3 regions of the Gracilibacillus salinarum genome follow, and region 1 is predicted to be linked to each of the others. Evidence: riboswitches for the same ligand, from Rfam matches in the RefSeq annotation. Region 1 holds a riboswitch; each other region holds the start of a gene.
The links. Region 1 has a riboswitch for cyclic di-GMP ahead of MUN87_RS04555 (anti-repressor SinI family protein). Riboswitches for the same ligand answer to the same signal wherever they lie in the genome.
Positions count from the first base shown of each region.

Region 2: it holds a riboswitch for cyclic di-GMP, as region 1 does, so the genes downstream of both, MUN87_RS09135 (response regulator transcription factor) here and MUN87_RS04555 (anti-repressor SinI family protein) in region 1, are expected to answer to the same signal.
Region 3: it holds a riboswitch for cyclic di-GMP, as region 1 does, so the genes downstream of both, MUN87_RS05695 (diguanylate cyclase domain-containing protein) here and MUN87_RS04555 (anti-repressor SinI family protein) in region 1, are expected to answer to the same signal.

Region 1 covers NZ_CP095071.1:900,685-904,978, forward strand. Annotated here, with positions in the region: gene MUN87_RS04550 (NAD(P)/FAD-dependent oxidoreductase) at 1-295, opposite strand, end outside; gene MUN87_RS04555 (anti-repressor SinI family protein) at 1,363-1,497, opposite strand; cyclic di-GMP riboswitch class I at 1,531-1,617, opposite strand; gene MUN87_RS04560 (YszA family small membrane protein) at 2,315-2,503, shown strand; gene MUN87_RS04565 (phosphotransferase) at 2,500-3,516, opposite strand; gene MUN87_RS04570 (LysM peptidoglycan-binding domain-containing protein) at 3,585-4,294, opposite strand, start outside.
Region 2 covers NZ_CP095071.1:1,948,697-1,952,990, forward strand. Annotated here, with positions in the region: gene MUN87_RS09125 (CpsD/CapB family tyrosine-protein kinase) at 173-865, opposite strand; gene MUN87_RS09130 (YveK family protein) at 840-1,604, opposite strand; gene MUN87_RS09135 (response regulator transcription factor) at 1,908-2,537, opposite strand; cyclic di-GMP riboswitch class I at 2,654-2,753, opposite strand; gene MUN87_RS09140 (catalase) at 3,249-4,294, opposite strand, start outside.
Region 3 covers NZ_CP095071.1:1,154,492-1,158,785, reverse strand. Annotated here, with positions in the region: gene MUN87_RS05705 (DsrE/DsrF/DrsH-like family protein) at 1-338, shown strand, start outside; gene MUN87_RS05700 (rhodanese-like domain-containing protein) at 381-677, shown strand; cyclic di-GMP riboswitch class I at 1,763-1,849, shown strand; gene MUN87_RS05695 (diguanylate cyclase domain-containing protein) at 2,011-3,852, shown strand; gene MUN87_RS05690 (ABC transporter substrate-binding protein) at 3,849-4,294, shown strand, end outside.

The sequences.
Region 1 (4,294 bases):
TGCCATTATCCAATTCAACCGTTTTGTTTTCCTTGTTAATTTTCTTAACGGTGTCATGCACAAAGTTAACATGTCTAGTATTAATGACATCAGAGATCATAATTCTGGAGCGGTTTACATCAATTGTGCCTGCAGCTACTTCGTGCAGCCATGTTGTCTGATAATGATAATTATGCTTGTTAACTAATGTAATATCCACTTCTTCAGGAGCGAATTGTTGCGTAAGTCGTTTCGTTGTCATCATACCGGCGTAACCTGCACCTAGTACTACGATTTTTGGTTTCTTCACTGTCATCTAATCATTCCTTTCCAGTCGATATCATTGCTAAACTATGATAGTTTATCTCACTTTTGACTAGATATGTACTCCATAGATATCATATTCAGTATAGCAAATGACACATAAGATCGTCTAATAAGCAATACCCTATTCACCATAAAGAAAAACTAAGTTTCTCTGCAAGTACAGGCAAAAGCCTTCATAATTAAATCATTATTTCCCGGGCGAAAATTACCAGCAACAACCCTTCCAGTCCTAATTCATACAATAATATACAACTACCTATAATATGGATTATGTAAATTAGGACTATCTGATATTGTGGTAATTTTGATATGAATATGTGCTTAGCAAAGCTCCGGAAATAGACTCCGCGTCCTGTGGGCACGGCTTCAGCTAGGCTACTACTTGAACAGCTTCTTTGCTGCCTTGTGCCGAGAAAGCATACTTCAAAGCAATAATGGCAGACACAGGCACAAATGAAGTGGATCTTCAGCTCGCGCTGAGGCATGAGGAGTCTCCGCCTATTTCCTACGCTTATGGGAAGTACTACAACGATTGGAACAGCTATTAGCAGTGGTGCTTAGCAATGTATTTCATCAATTATGGTGTAAATCTTGCAGATAGTGCTTCATATCCTAGCTGTCGCATAAATTGTGGAGCTATACATCAGCTGAGGCCAATCACGGAGACTCCCGCGGGATTGTGCAGGTGCTGAAGATCCACAACGTCTGCACCTGCGTCTTCTAGTAATGCTTCGAAGTAGGCTTCCTCGGTGCAAGGCAGCAGAGAAGTGATTCGTGTAGTAGCCTAGCTTCAGCCGTGCCCCGCAGGACGCGGAGTGGTTGGCTGAAGCGGTATCCTAGCACATGAATCATTTCAAAATTAATACTAAGCTGTTAGTTTACATAATCCATATTATAGGAACCCAGCTTCATCTTCTTTATTGTAGGACGATGCAGGAAGTTGCCTGGTTTCTGGGCTACCTCATGGTCTTGGCAGTTCATGTTAGGATTGCTACTATTTTTATCTTCCCCTACAGCAAAATAAAAACCCCATATTTTAAATGGGGTTTTTAAGGTCTAATGCTGTTCCACACATTTCTCTGCCATTTTCTTTGTCAGAAATTCTTTTACTTCTTCTTTTGAACATCCAATCTCTTTCGCTTTGAGCATTAGATAGATCCATTCATAATCCACGTTTACTTTCGATTCCATAACCTTTCTCCTCCTAAAATACAAATCTGTATTTCAGGCAGCTCAGCCGTCCGTATTGGATAAATGAACGGACCTGGAACTTTGCGTCCCTATCTTGCAATAGGTTTGCCTTTTTCTGATCATGCATGCTACACGAAAACACCTTGAACGAATTGCAATACCACAGCATACCTACAAAAACGAATAGTGCAGAAAAACAAAAAGTAATATAAACAGCTATTATAATTAGTATATTATATTCAGCTAATATAGAAAAATACCGCTTTTTTACTAGTAGTAACTTTATCTTGTATTAGCAAAATCAATCATATAAAACCTGTTTATACACTTTAATACCAATGAATGAGTGCAGAATTCTTGTCATAGCTATTATTCGGCAACGCATTCTAACAAAGATGATTCTTGGTAACACCCAGAAAAATTGATTTTGAAACAAGATGCTTGTCTAGTATTGTCAGCGTATAGTACATACAGACAAATAATCAGTTAGAATAAGAGCAATTTATCTGTTACCTTTTCTAATGTTCAAGACAATCGTTTATACGCATCCAAAAGCGAGACATCATTGATTAATATCATTCTAATAGTATATATTCGCTAAAAAAATTGATTTTCCTGCAAAAAAATTATTTTTTTAATAATTTTGAACTACGTATTTTAACTTAGTAGACGAAAGCCCACCTTATCAACTTACAGTCTTGACAGATGTAGTCCTTTTCGTTTATTTCGTTAAACGATTCATAATTAAGGGGTACGATTCCACTTTGAATGCATAAGCTAGAATATAACGAAAATATAGTGAAAATGAGGTGATATCTTGGCACGTTATTATCGTTATCGTCTACCACCCTGGGCAAGAGAATGGATTTTAATCTGTGAACGTTGTATATTACCAATTGTCGTATTTCAAGGGATTCGCACCATATTTTTCCCAACTACTTTTGACGTATTATTATTAGGAATATTGATTGGTATCTTGCTAGCCTTTCAATTAGAATGGATTTAACCTAAATCATCTATCGGATCCGTTTTCAATGTCTGATATATATATTCTTGCATTTGGAAGCCATGAAACAACTTACGGAACTCTACTTCGATTTCAACAGACTTTCTTACATTACTTGTGCCCCTTCTTGGCTGCATTATCTCTGACATAGATCGAAACCAGTTATGCGGAGACAGCAGCTGTAATACAAGAAGCGATTTCTCATAGTCTGATAAATCGATATAGCGACAATATACTGAGAATGATTCTGAGATTTTATCCATGTCGCAATCATGAAACCTGAACAAATACTGATAATAAGAAACTAAATCATAAGTTGGCGAAGTCATCAATGCATACTCCCAATTTAATAAGTACGTATTCATTCCAGTTGTCATATAATGGGATGGTTTTACGTTTCCATGGCATAACGTATATTTCATCTGATCTGTTTCTTCCATTCTATCTAAATATATTTCCTGCCACTCCTCCATTTTATTAAAAAGCTGCTCCACGTCACGATAATACATGCATATTTGTAATTCTGCTGGTGACATGAATCGTTTTGCTTCAAATAAACGAACATATTGCAGCATTTGCTCACGACAGTATGATAGCTCCTGCTCAAATTGGCTTTCTAATGTGCTCCGATTTTGTTTAACTGCTTCTATCTTATGATAATCCATCGTTGCGGCATGCAGCTTGCCAATTGTATGAATAGCTGTTGCATATTCATCTGCCGGCTGTTCGGATATTTCACGGTTAACCCATGGCATTAGATAATAGATCTCCCCGTTGTCTTCGACAAATGACCGCTGGTGAACAGTAGAATATACAGGCACAAAGCCAAAAATCTTTTTTCCCTGAATATATTGTTGAATTGCCTGCCATCTTCCTACGTCTTCTGGCAATAGTCTCGCATGCTTTAATGCATATTGTTGATGATCTGCTTCTATCTTGTATAAACGATCTGTGATTTGTTCAATAGACTCTGGCTGCAATTGATATGATTGTAATAGTTGTGACCACCTCATCGGCGAATCCCCCATTTCTGATTCATCAAATAAAAAATCCCTTGACAGGCTACCAAGGGACTAACAAATTATTCTTCAGAAGGAATCGGAATATAAATCAATTGTCCGGCAGAAACATCTTCATCTTCTAATCGATTCACTCTCATAATGTGTTTTGATGAGAGTTGATATCGCTCGGCAATCGTATGCATCTGATCATCTGGCTGGACGATATATAATTTCAACCGTGTGTAACTCGATGCTTCTTCATCTGCAAATACATTCAACAAATAGGATGTCTCATCTTGAGACTCATTTCTCGCTTTCACATGTAGTTTATCCTCTTCTTTTTCTGCTTCTGCAAGCTCTTCTTCAGCTGATATATCCTCTTCTTGATTCTGACGTTCTTCTGTGTCTTGCGCTTCATTCTCCTGCATGGCTCGAACGCTCGTGATAGGCACTACTTTCTCCTCTTCGTACTCTTCATTCGTTGTGTCGAGGTCTTCTTCATCCATTTCTAAATGAAACGTCTCTTCGTTATCTTCAGTCTGCTCATCGAATCGGTTTTCTTCAAAAGCCGGCAATTCCGTTTCCTCTGTATATTCACTTTCTTCTTCTTCTTTTGCTCGATCTGGTTGTGGTTCCTGTAAACCATGAATAGCTAATGTTGCTTCAATCGTCATCTTATTAACAGCATCCAAATTGTAGTCAAAATGATCGACTTCTATTAAGACATCATCTAATGATGCGATGCGATCGAGCGGCACAGACACATCAATGAGAAATTTATGAAAAAACT
Region 2 (4,294 bases), 1.0 Mb from region 1:
GAGACTTTCGTCCTGTTCTATATAAAGAATATCATATTCGTTATAAATTGAAAAGATGAATTTCGAGATATGTATATTTTTTTACAATTCGTTCATTCATAAAGGTGATTTTGAATACTAAAAAAAGCCATTTAACTCTAGGATGACTAGTCAAATGGCTTTCATTCTGCTATTAATTTCCGTAATAATAATAATGACCTTTTTTCTGTTCACGGTCGTTGAGGACCACTCCTAACAATTTCGCATTACCGACTTCCAGCAACTCTTTTGCCTTAATTGCTGCATCATTCTCCGTCTGGTTACTCCGTACGACCATCACCGCACCATCACATATGTTGGCAAGAATTTGGGCATCTGTAACGGCAAGAACAGGCGGGGTATCAAATAAAATCACATCATATTCTTCTTTAGCAGCCACGATCATCTTCTCCATTGCTTTCGAACCTAGTAATTCTGATGGGTTAGGCGGAATCGGGCCACAGCTCAATAGATCCAGTCCGGCGACATCACAATTAGAAATCGATTCTAATAAGGTTGACTCTCCCACCAATACACTGCTCAATCCTCTTCTGTTATCCATTCTAAACGTGTAATGCAAGGTTGGCTTCCGCATATCCGCATCAATTAGAAGCACTTTCTTTCCTTGCTGAGCAAACACAATCGCTAAATTCGCTGTGGTAGATGACTTACCTTCCGATGGTCCTGATGAAGTAACCAGCATTGTTTGTAGATCACCGTCAACGGAAGAGAACTGTAAATTAGTCCGAATCGTTTTGTATTGCTCAGATATCGGAGAGCGTGGGTTCATTTTCGTAATTAAGTGACGAATGTTCGATACTTTAGACTGTTTTTTTCTTCTGGCCATTGAAGTTCCCCCTCTCACGCTTCTGACTGATGGATACGGACTTCCCCATCGTCATCATATCTTTCTCGTCAATATGAGAAATGACACCAAGTACAGGTAATTCCAAAGTTTTTTCCACATCTTGCTCTGTTTTCACCGTATTATCGAGGTATTCAAATAAGAACGCTAAGCCTACCCCGATCATAGCACCGATAACAAGTGCGATAGCTGTATTCAGCATTGGCTTCGGATTAACAGGCGTTGGATTGGCTGGGACAACCGCTTCTGATAAGACACTCACATTGTTGACATTCATTAATTCAGGTAAGTCTTCCTGAAAGATCGCGACAGTAGTATTGGCAATCTCTGCTGCCAGTTCAGGATCGGAATCGGTTGCGGATAGCTTCACTACCTGAGAACTCTCCGAATTCGCTACCGATATTTTCTCACTTAATGCGCCAGGTGAAATCGCCAAATTCAATTCTTCTATAACTTGATCCAAAATTCGATTACTCGTGATGATATCATTATATGTATTAATTATTTCCAAGTTAGATCTAATTTGATTTATATCGACACTTTGTGCTTCACTTGTATCCTGGTTAACAATAAATTGCGTACTAGATTGATAGGTTGGCGTTAAGACAAAATAACTAATAATTGCTGCTGCACCTGCCGCTCCAATCATTAACAATAGAATCAGCAAAAGGCGTTTCTTCAATACTTCAAAAATCTCTTTCAGTGATATCGTTTCCTCCATAGTTTAGTAACCTCCGAATGAAATGTATTTCTGTCAAATAGCATACTTAGCACATTATATTCGAAATTATAACACAATACATTTTGATATGACATAGCAATATACCTTTTATTATGTAAAATTCATACAATTATTCTTGAATATCTTAAAAAATTCGACATTCAGCTCGTCTTTCAGCGTGTACTGTAGTTTCTTTTATTCTAACTTTTCACTACAACGAGCTTACTCATAACTAAGAGGTTATATCATCCTGCCTTGCAAAAAAAGAAAGCCTGTGTCCCTCCTGACACAGGCTTTCTTTTTTTAAGAAACGTAAAACCATTCATTCCGAAAGGCTGTAATGACTGCATTCGTCCGGTCTGGTACTTCTAATTTACGCAAGATGGAGCTAATATGATTCTTTACCGTTTTGTCTGTGATATAAAGCTTTTGACTAATACGTTGATTACTATAACCTTTTGTCAAGAGCTCCATCACTTCCCACTCGCGGTTGGTAAACACACCAACGGGTCTTGACTCTTTACGATTATAAATCTGGCGGTAATCGCCTAGCAGAACTGGTGCAAGATCCTGGTGGATATAATGGTTACCCGCAACGATTTTTTCAATGGCTCCAATTAATTCTTCCTTTTCCATTCCGTTAAAGAAGTAACCGTGTAAGTTCATTTTGAACAGTTCGGTTAGATTCTCATGGTGTTGATTCTCCGTCCAGATAATAATTTTCTTGTTGTTCTCCATATATTTCTCTACAAGCGACATGGTGTCAGTCTTAGTATCAATATCAATGATTAACAAATCAATGATATAGTCTCGTAATTTCTCTTGTTGTTTCGGTTCCACTGCGATTACATCATAATCCTTGAATTCCGTAGAAAGCACCCCTACCAAACCCTCGCGATAAATAGAAGCTTCTTTCACAATTGCAATTCGCATGTTTTTACCTCCTCATTTTTATTCCCAAAAAAAATGGCTATTCCTGAAAAGAACAGAAATAGCCTAAAATGACAAAAGAAACTTTGTCATACACACACGTATCCGATTAGTGTTATTTAGGTAACCAGGCGATCATAGGTATAAGATATGAAGATAAATACCCTTAGACCCTAGGCTTTGCGTCCTACTCTTTCAAATAGTTTGCCTTTATCAAATACTTCAATTATCTATGTCTATCATACCGTTTTCCTATATTAATTGCAATAACCATCAAGGTATTATAGCAAAGATAAATCAAAAGACTTAAATAATTGAAGAAAAAAACCATTTTTATGAGTTTTAATACCTAACATTTTCTGTTTAAATCTGTCGAAAATAGCGGAATTTTGACATTGATAGAATAAGAGAGCTTGAGATGTTTACTTTTTTCGGCAGGTTATATAGGAAAGATAGAAGGAGGCAGATAATAAAAATATAATTAGAAGCGATTGTAACACCATGCTCGATCACCCTTTTTGTTAGATTATTTATCTTGAATTCAATGTATTTTATTATATCGAATGATATAGTGACATTTCAATAGCGAAACCCCTGTATTATTGTTATATTTTGGCGAATTGGATAAAATTATTCAGCTGGCTACACATGGACCGTGGCGATCCATGGTAGCCTTACATTTTCGTGCTCAAATCGAGAAAAAATGGCTATGGTCTATTGCTCTTTTTTCTCTGTGACCGCTTGGTTCAGTTTTCTCGCTAAATCATCAGATGCTTGCTCCATATATTGATTCACCACATCGAATACATCTGACGAAACAGCAGACAATCCCGCTGCCATATTATCAATTAAATCTGCTTGGTCTTGCTCGGACAATGATTCATAAAAGAGTCCTGCTTGTGTAAAATCATCGTGTTTTTCAATGTCAGATCGTTGCAATGTTCCTTCCACCAATCGCCCATTACCGCTAGTAACTAAATCACCCGGCCACCAATTTGCCTCCTTGTTCACAGGAACATTACGGAAATCCGGTCCTATACGGTAACGTTGAGAATCCCAATATATATTTGCTCGACCTTGCAGCATCTTATCATCGGATAGTTCTGCACCATCCAATAAATTCGTTGGGGAGAAGGCCGCCTTTTCTACTTGCTCCATGTAGTTATCTGGATTTTTGTTTAACACCATACGACCGACAGGAAGGAATGGAAACTGTTGCTGATCCCAAATTTTCGTATCATCTAATGGATCATAGGGTAAGTTCAATGACTGTTCAGGGTCCATCACCTGAACATACAATCCATATTCGACTGGTTCACCTTTTTCAATCGAGTCATATAAATCCTGCCCCGCAATATCCGGGTTTTCGCCCGCTAATCTCACAGCTTCCTCATTACGGATATACTGTTGACCTGCCATTGGTGACCAAACATATTTCACATAGTATCGCTTACCTTCTGTGTTTTTCCAGACATATGTATTAACACTATAGCCTGGTATATGACGCAGACTTTTTACTGTGCCTAGATTGGAGTACACAAGTAATGTGAATAGCAATGACTCCGGTGCTCTTGCGACGAAGTTCCAGTAACGGGTCGGATCGATTAAGTTGTTTTTCGATGATGGAAGAAATGCCTTAATCGCTTCAGGGAAACGAATCGTGTCCCGCACTGAAAAGACTGGAATATGATTAAACACAAGATCAAAAATACCTTCTTCCGTATAAAATTTAGTGGAAAAACCCCGCACATTTCTGGATG
Region 3 (4,294 bases), 250 kb from region 1:
TAAGGAAAGACGAACACCTTCATGTAAAAAAAGGTTTACTCGAAAAATTACTTGGCTGGATGATGCCCAAAGGGGCAGACAAAATGGGACTGTCAAAAATGAATTATCTAGGCATGGGTCCACACATGATTAAACATGTAATGAAGAAGCATAACGCTTTACCAGTCCACGAATTGGTAGACATGGCACAGGCACAAGGGGTAAAATTGATTGCATGCACCATGACCATGGATCTTCTTGGATTACAAAAAGAAGAATTACTAGAAGACATTGAATATGCAGGTGTTGCAGCATATATTGGTGGATCAGAAGATGGAAATATTACATTATTTATTTAAAATTGCTATACTAAGTATAGATAATTTATGGGAGGTATCAACATGAACGAAATTCAACCAAATCAACTAGCTGAAAAATTAAAAGAAGGAGAAAAACTTCATATCGTAGATGTACGGGAGGATGAAGAAGTAGCACAAGGGATGATTCCGGGAGCCAAACAAATCCGCTTAGGAGAAATACCTGATCGCTTGGATGAATTTGATCAGAATCAACATTATTATATGATCTGCCGTTCAGGTGCAAGAAGTGGACGTGCCACAGAATATTTAGAAGCGAATGGCATTAAAGCAACAAACATGACAGGCGGCATGTTAGCCTGGGAAGACGAAGTTGAATAAGCTTAGGAGAAATCAGTTCAAAACACGAACTGATTTCTTTTTTTATCTATCAAGAAAGTATATAAGTCTGGTCAAGTCAGTAATCATATTGAACATGATGTGGAGTTCCTATAATATGGATTATGTAAACAAAAGCTGTATTGCAGAATGGTCATTTTGATATCGTTTATCTGCTTAGCAAAGCTCCGGAAATAGGCTCCGCGTCCTGTGGGCACGGCTTCAGCTAGGCTACTACTTTGAACTACTCCTTTGCTGCCTTGTGCCGAGGAAGCTTACTTCGAAGCGGTACTTGCAGACACAGGCACAAACTAAGTGGATCTTCAGCTCGCGCTGATTCCACGGGAGTCTCCGCCTATTTCCTACGCTTATGGGAAGTTCTACAACATTTGAAACAGCTAAAAGCAGTAGTTTTAGGCATTATGTTATTCATTCTATTCCTGTTATGGATACATTGATCAATATGCTACCCCATACAAAAGTTGTACAGCCCCTATTCTAGCGTAGGCCAACCACGGAGACTCCCGCGGGATTGTGCAGGTGCTGAAGATCCACTTTGTGAAGTGCTCTTCTTCACAAAGTTAGCTTCAGCCGTGCCCCGCAGGACGCGGAGTGGTTGGCCGAAGCGGTATCCCAGCACATTAAATATCTCAATATGGATGTTTGGCTAGCGATGGTTAGTTGACATAATCCATATTATATATCATTTATGTCAATTAGGACCGGGCGGGTTATGCTCGGTTTTTCTTATAAGTCAAGAAAGTATAAATTTTGGGCTATATGATGTTCGCTGACAGAAACGGCCACGTCCGGCTCCAGCGCCCAGAGACTAGGCGACTTCGCGAAATCGCCCTACGATAAGTCATCATCGATTCGCAAGCTCACCGTGATTCCTTTATCTCAGTTGATTCGCTCCACTCGCTACGTCTCTAAACGGGCGCTTTCGCCTTTGTTCTTAGGAAAAAGAAATTCATATATATACCAAATTATATTGATTATTTGCTACCAGATATATTAAAATAGATAGGAATATAGTTTTAATAGAAACTAAATAATTGGCAAATTATGTGATAAAATAGTACTATATAATTAGAAAATGGCAAATCTATTGAAAAATAGAGACGCAAAACCACAGATCTAAGGTGAATTTTCACGATGATGGCTGGGTTACCTGATAAGTATCACAGGGGAACCTATACATTTTTGTATGGGTTTTTTATATGAGTTTCGTTAGATCCTTCAGTATGAAATAGTCGTGAAGCTCGATAAATTACGTGAAAAGTAATTGTTAAGAGAATCTGTTTAAATGGTAATACCAGACAAGGAGCTAAGAATTATGCGCAAAATAAATTACAAGCTTGTTAGTTTATTTATTTTCATAGTAGCGTTGACCGTCATGGCGCAATATATTTCCATACCCCTGATCTTCGGTGTTACGTTAAGCTTCGCTCCTATCCTTTACTTAGCTTCTATTCGCCTGTTTGGCGTGAGATTTGCTCTTTTGTTAGTTAGCGTAATGAGCGGAATTACTTATTTTACAGGCATGGATAACGGCTTTGTTTTCTACAGTATCATAGAAGTATTGTTAATTGGTTCTTTATATGTAACAAAAAGAAAAGATTTATTTACCTGGAGTTTCGCCTATTCTTTATTGATATTCTTAGTGTATTCTCTAATCGTTTTATTTTTTTCTGATTTATTACCTCATTCCCGTGTGCTGACAGATTTCCTGGTTGTTCAATCGGTGACTGAAATATTATTTGCAGCACTTGTAGCGGATATAATTTGCGATTACCTACCATTAATACCAAAATTAAAAAGGTATTTTGGACATCAGCACCGCTTATACTTTGGTCAGGTTATATCGCATCTGTTAATCTTCTCTGCAGTTCTTCCATTACTGATCATCATCTTAGTCAATACAAAACAGATGGAGAGTGACTTATATCAACTATATCAGGAAGAACACCAACAGTTATCGGAGCAAATTCAATATAAGATTGATGAGATGGATTCCGGTGAGATTCAAAGTTATCAATTGGATGCGGTAACCGAAAAAGCAAGGATTAAGGAAGTATTTGATCAGTTTATAGGTCAATCTAATAAGCGGATTTTTATACTGGATCAGAATAATCAATTATGGGTTGATGCAAATCAACTGACAGTCGATACAAATATTGAATATTTTACAACGGGTTTTGTTAAAGAAATACATAATGATGGGTTCATTTGGCTGCCTGTCCGAACTCCATCCATTTTTGACTGGTCGCAAGGTTATTATATAGGGGAAATGAAGTTCTTAAATAAAAGTACGTTTCTTGTTATTCCGACTAACGGTAAAGTATTGGAATTAACACGTGACTTAATTGATTATTTATTGTTTGCACTGTTCGTTTTGTTCGTGGCTTTGTTTTTTGGCATGCTTGTCAATAGAATTTTATCCAATTCCTTAACGCGTCTTACTCAGATGACAAGTGATCTTCCTGAGAAAATGCAGCGCCAGGATAATTTTTACTGGCGAGATACATCCATTTTTGAATTTTCAAAACTAGGGCTGAATATTGAAAAAGTAGCAAATCGTCTTCAGTCGATGTTTATTGAAGTAAGAAAGAAAAATGATCTATTAACTGCCCGGACTGATCAGCTAATGGAATCGGAAGCAAAGCTCTATCAATTAGCACATTTTGACACACTTACTGATTTACCCAATCGCCACTCTTTTCATACAGATTTAACTGAGTGCTTAGATCGTGAGGTGCGTGAGGAGCGATTTGCTATTATTTTTATAGATTTAGATAAATTTAAACAAGTGAATGATACACTCGGTCATAGTGGTGGTGATTTGCTTTTGCAAGTATTTGCAAAGAGATTAATAGAATTTCAACAGACAATGCCCGTTATTTTTTATCGTTTGGCGGGTGATGAATTCGTAGGTATTGTGGAATTATCGAGAAATGAAGAAGTTAATCAACTCTGTGATGAGTTACTGACAATTATTCAGCAGCCACTACTGGTTAATAGAAAGGAAATACTTCTCTCTGCGAGTATCGGACTCAGCTTTTACCCAGATCACGGAAATACGATTGATCAATTATTACACCATGCCGATACGTTAATGTATGAAGAGAAAAAACTTCATCATAATACATTGAAAACAGCTAAGGAGGCGGACAATTGAAAAAAGTTGGCAAAAAGATAATATTTATCTTGTTATTGCTACTGTGCGGGTGTAGTAATGCGGATTTCACTTCTTTTCAATCGTCTCCATTAGCGCCAGAACTTCTAATACAAGAAGAAGTTCAGGGAGAACAACAGCGACTGGAAGTGTGGACTAATACCAATATATTCAGCGAGTCATTACCTGGTTTTCTCGAGAGCCATCAAGGGGTAGAAGTGACAATTAAAGTGTTTGATAAGGACGAATTGCTGGACAAGTACAGAAGAAGTTTAATTGCGGGTGAATCACCGGATGTATTCGTCATCCCAGACAATTTCCTAGGTGAGTTCTCTGATATTACTGGCTTTGAGAACTTGCTTAATGAACCTTACTATGATGAAGATTTTTTTGCTGAGAGACCTTCTAGCTTATTAAAACGCTATCAGGATGAAAAAAAACAAAC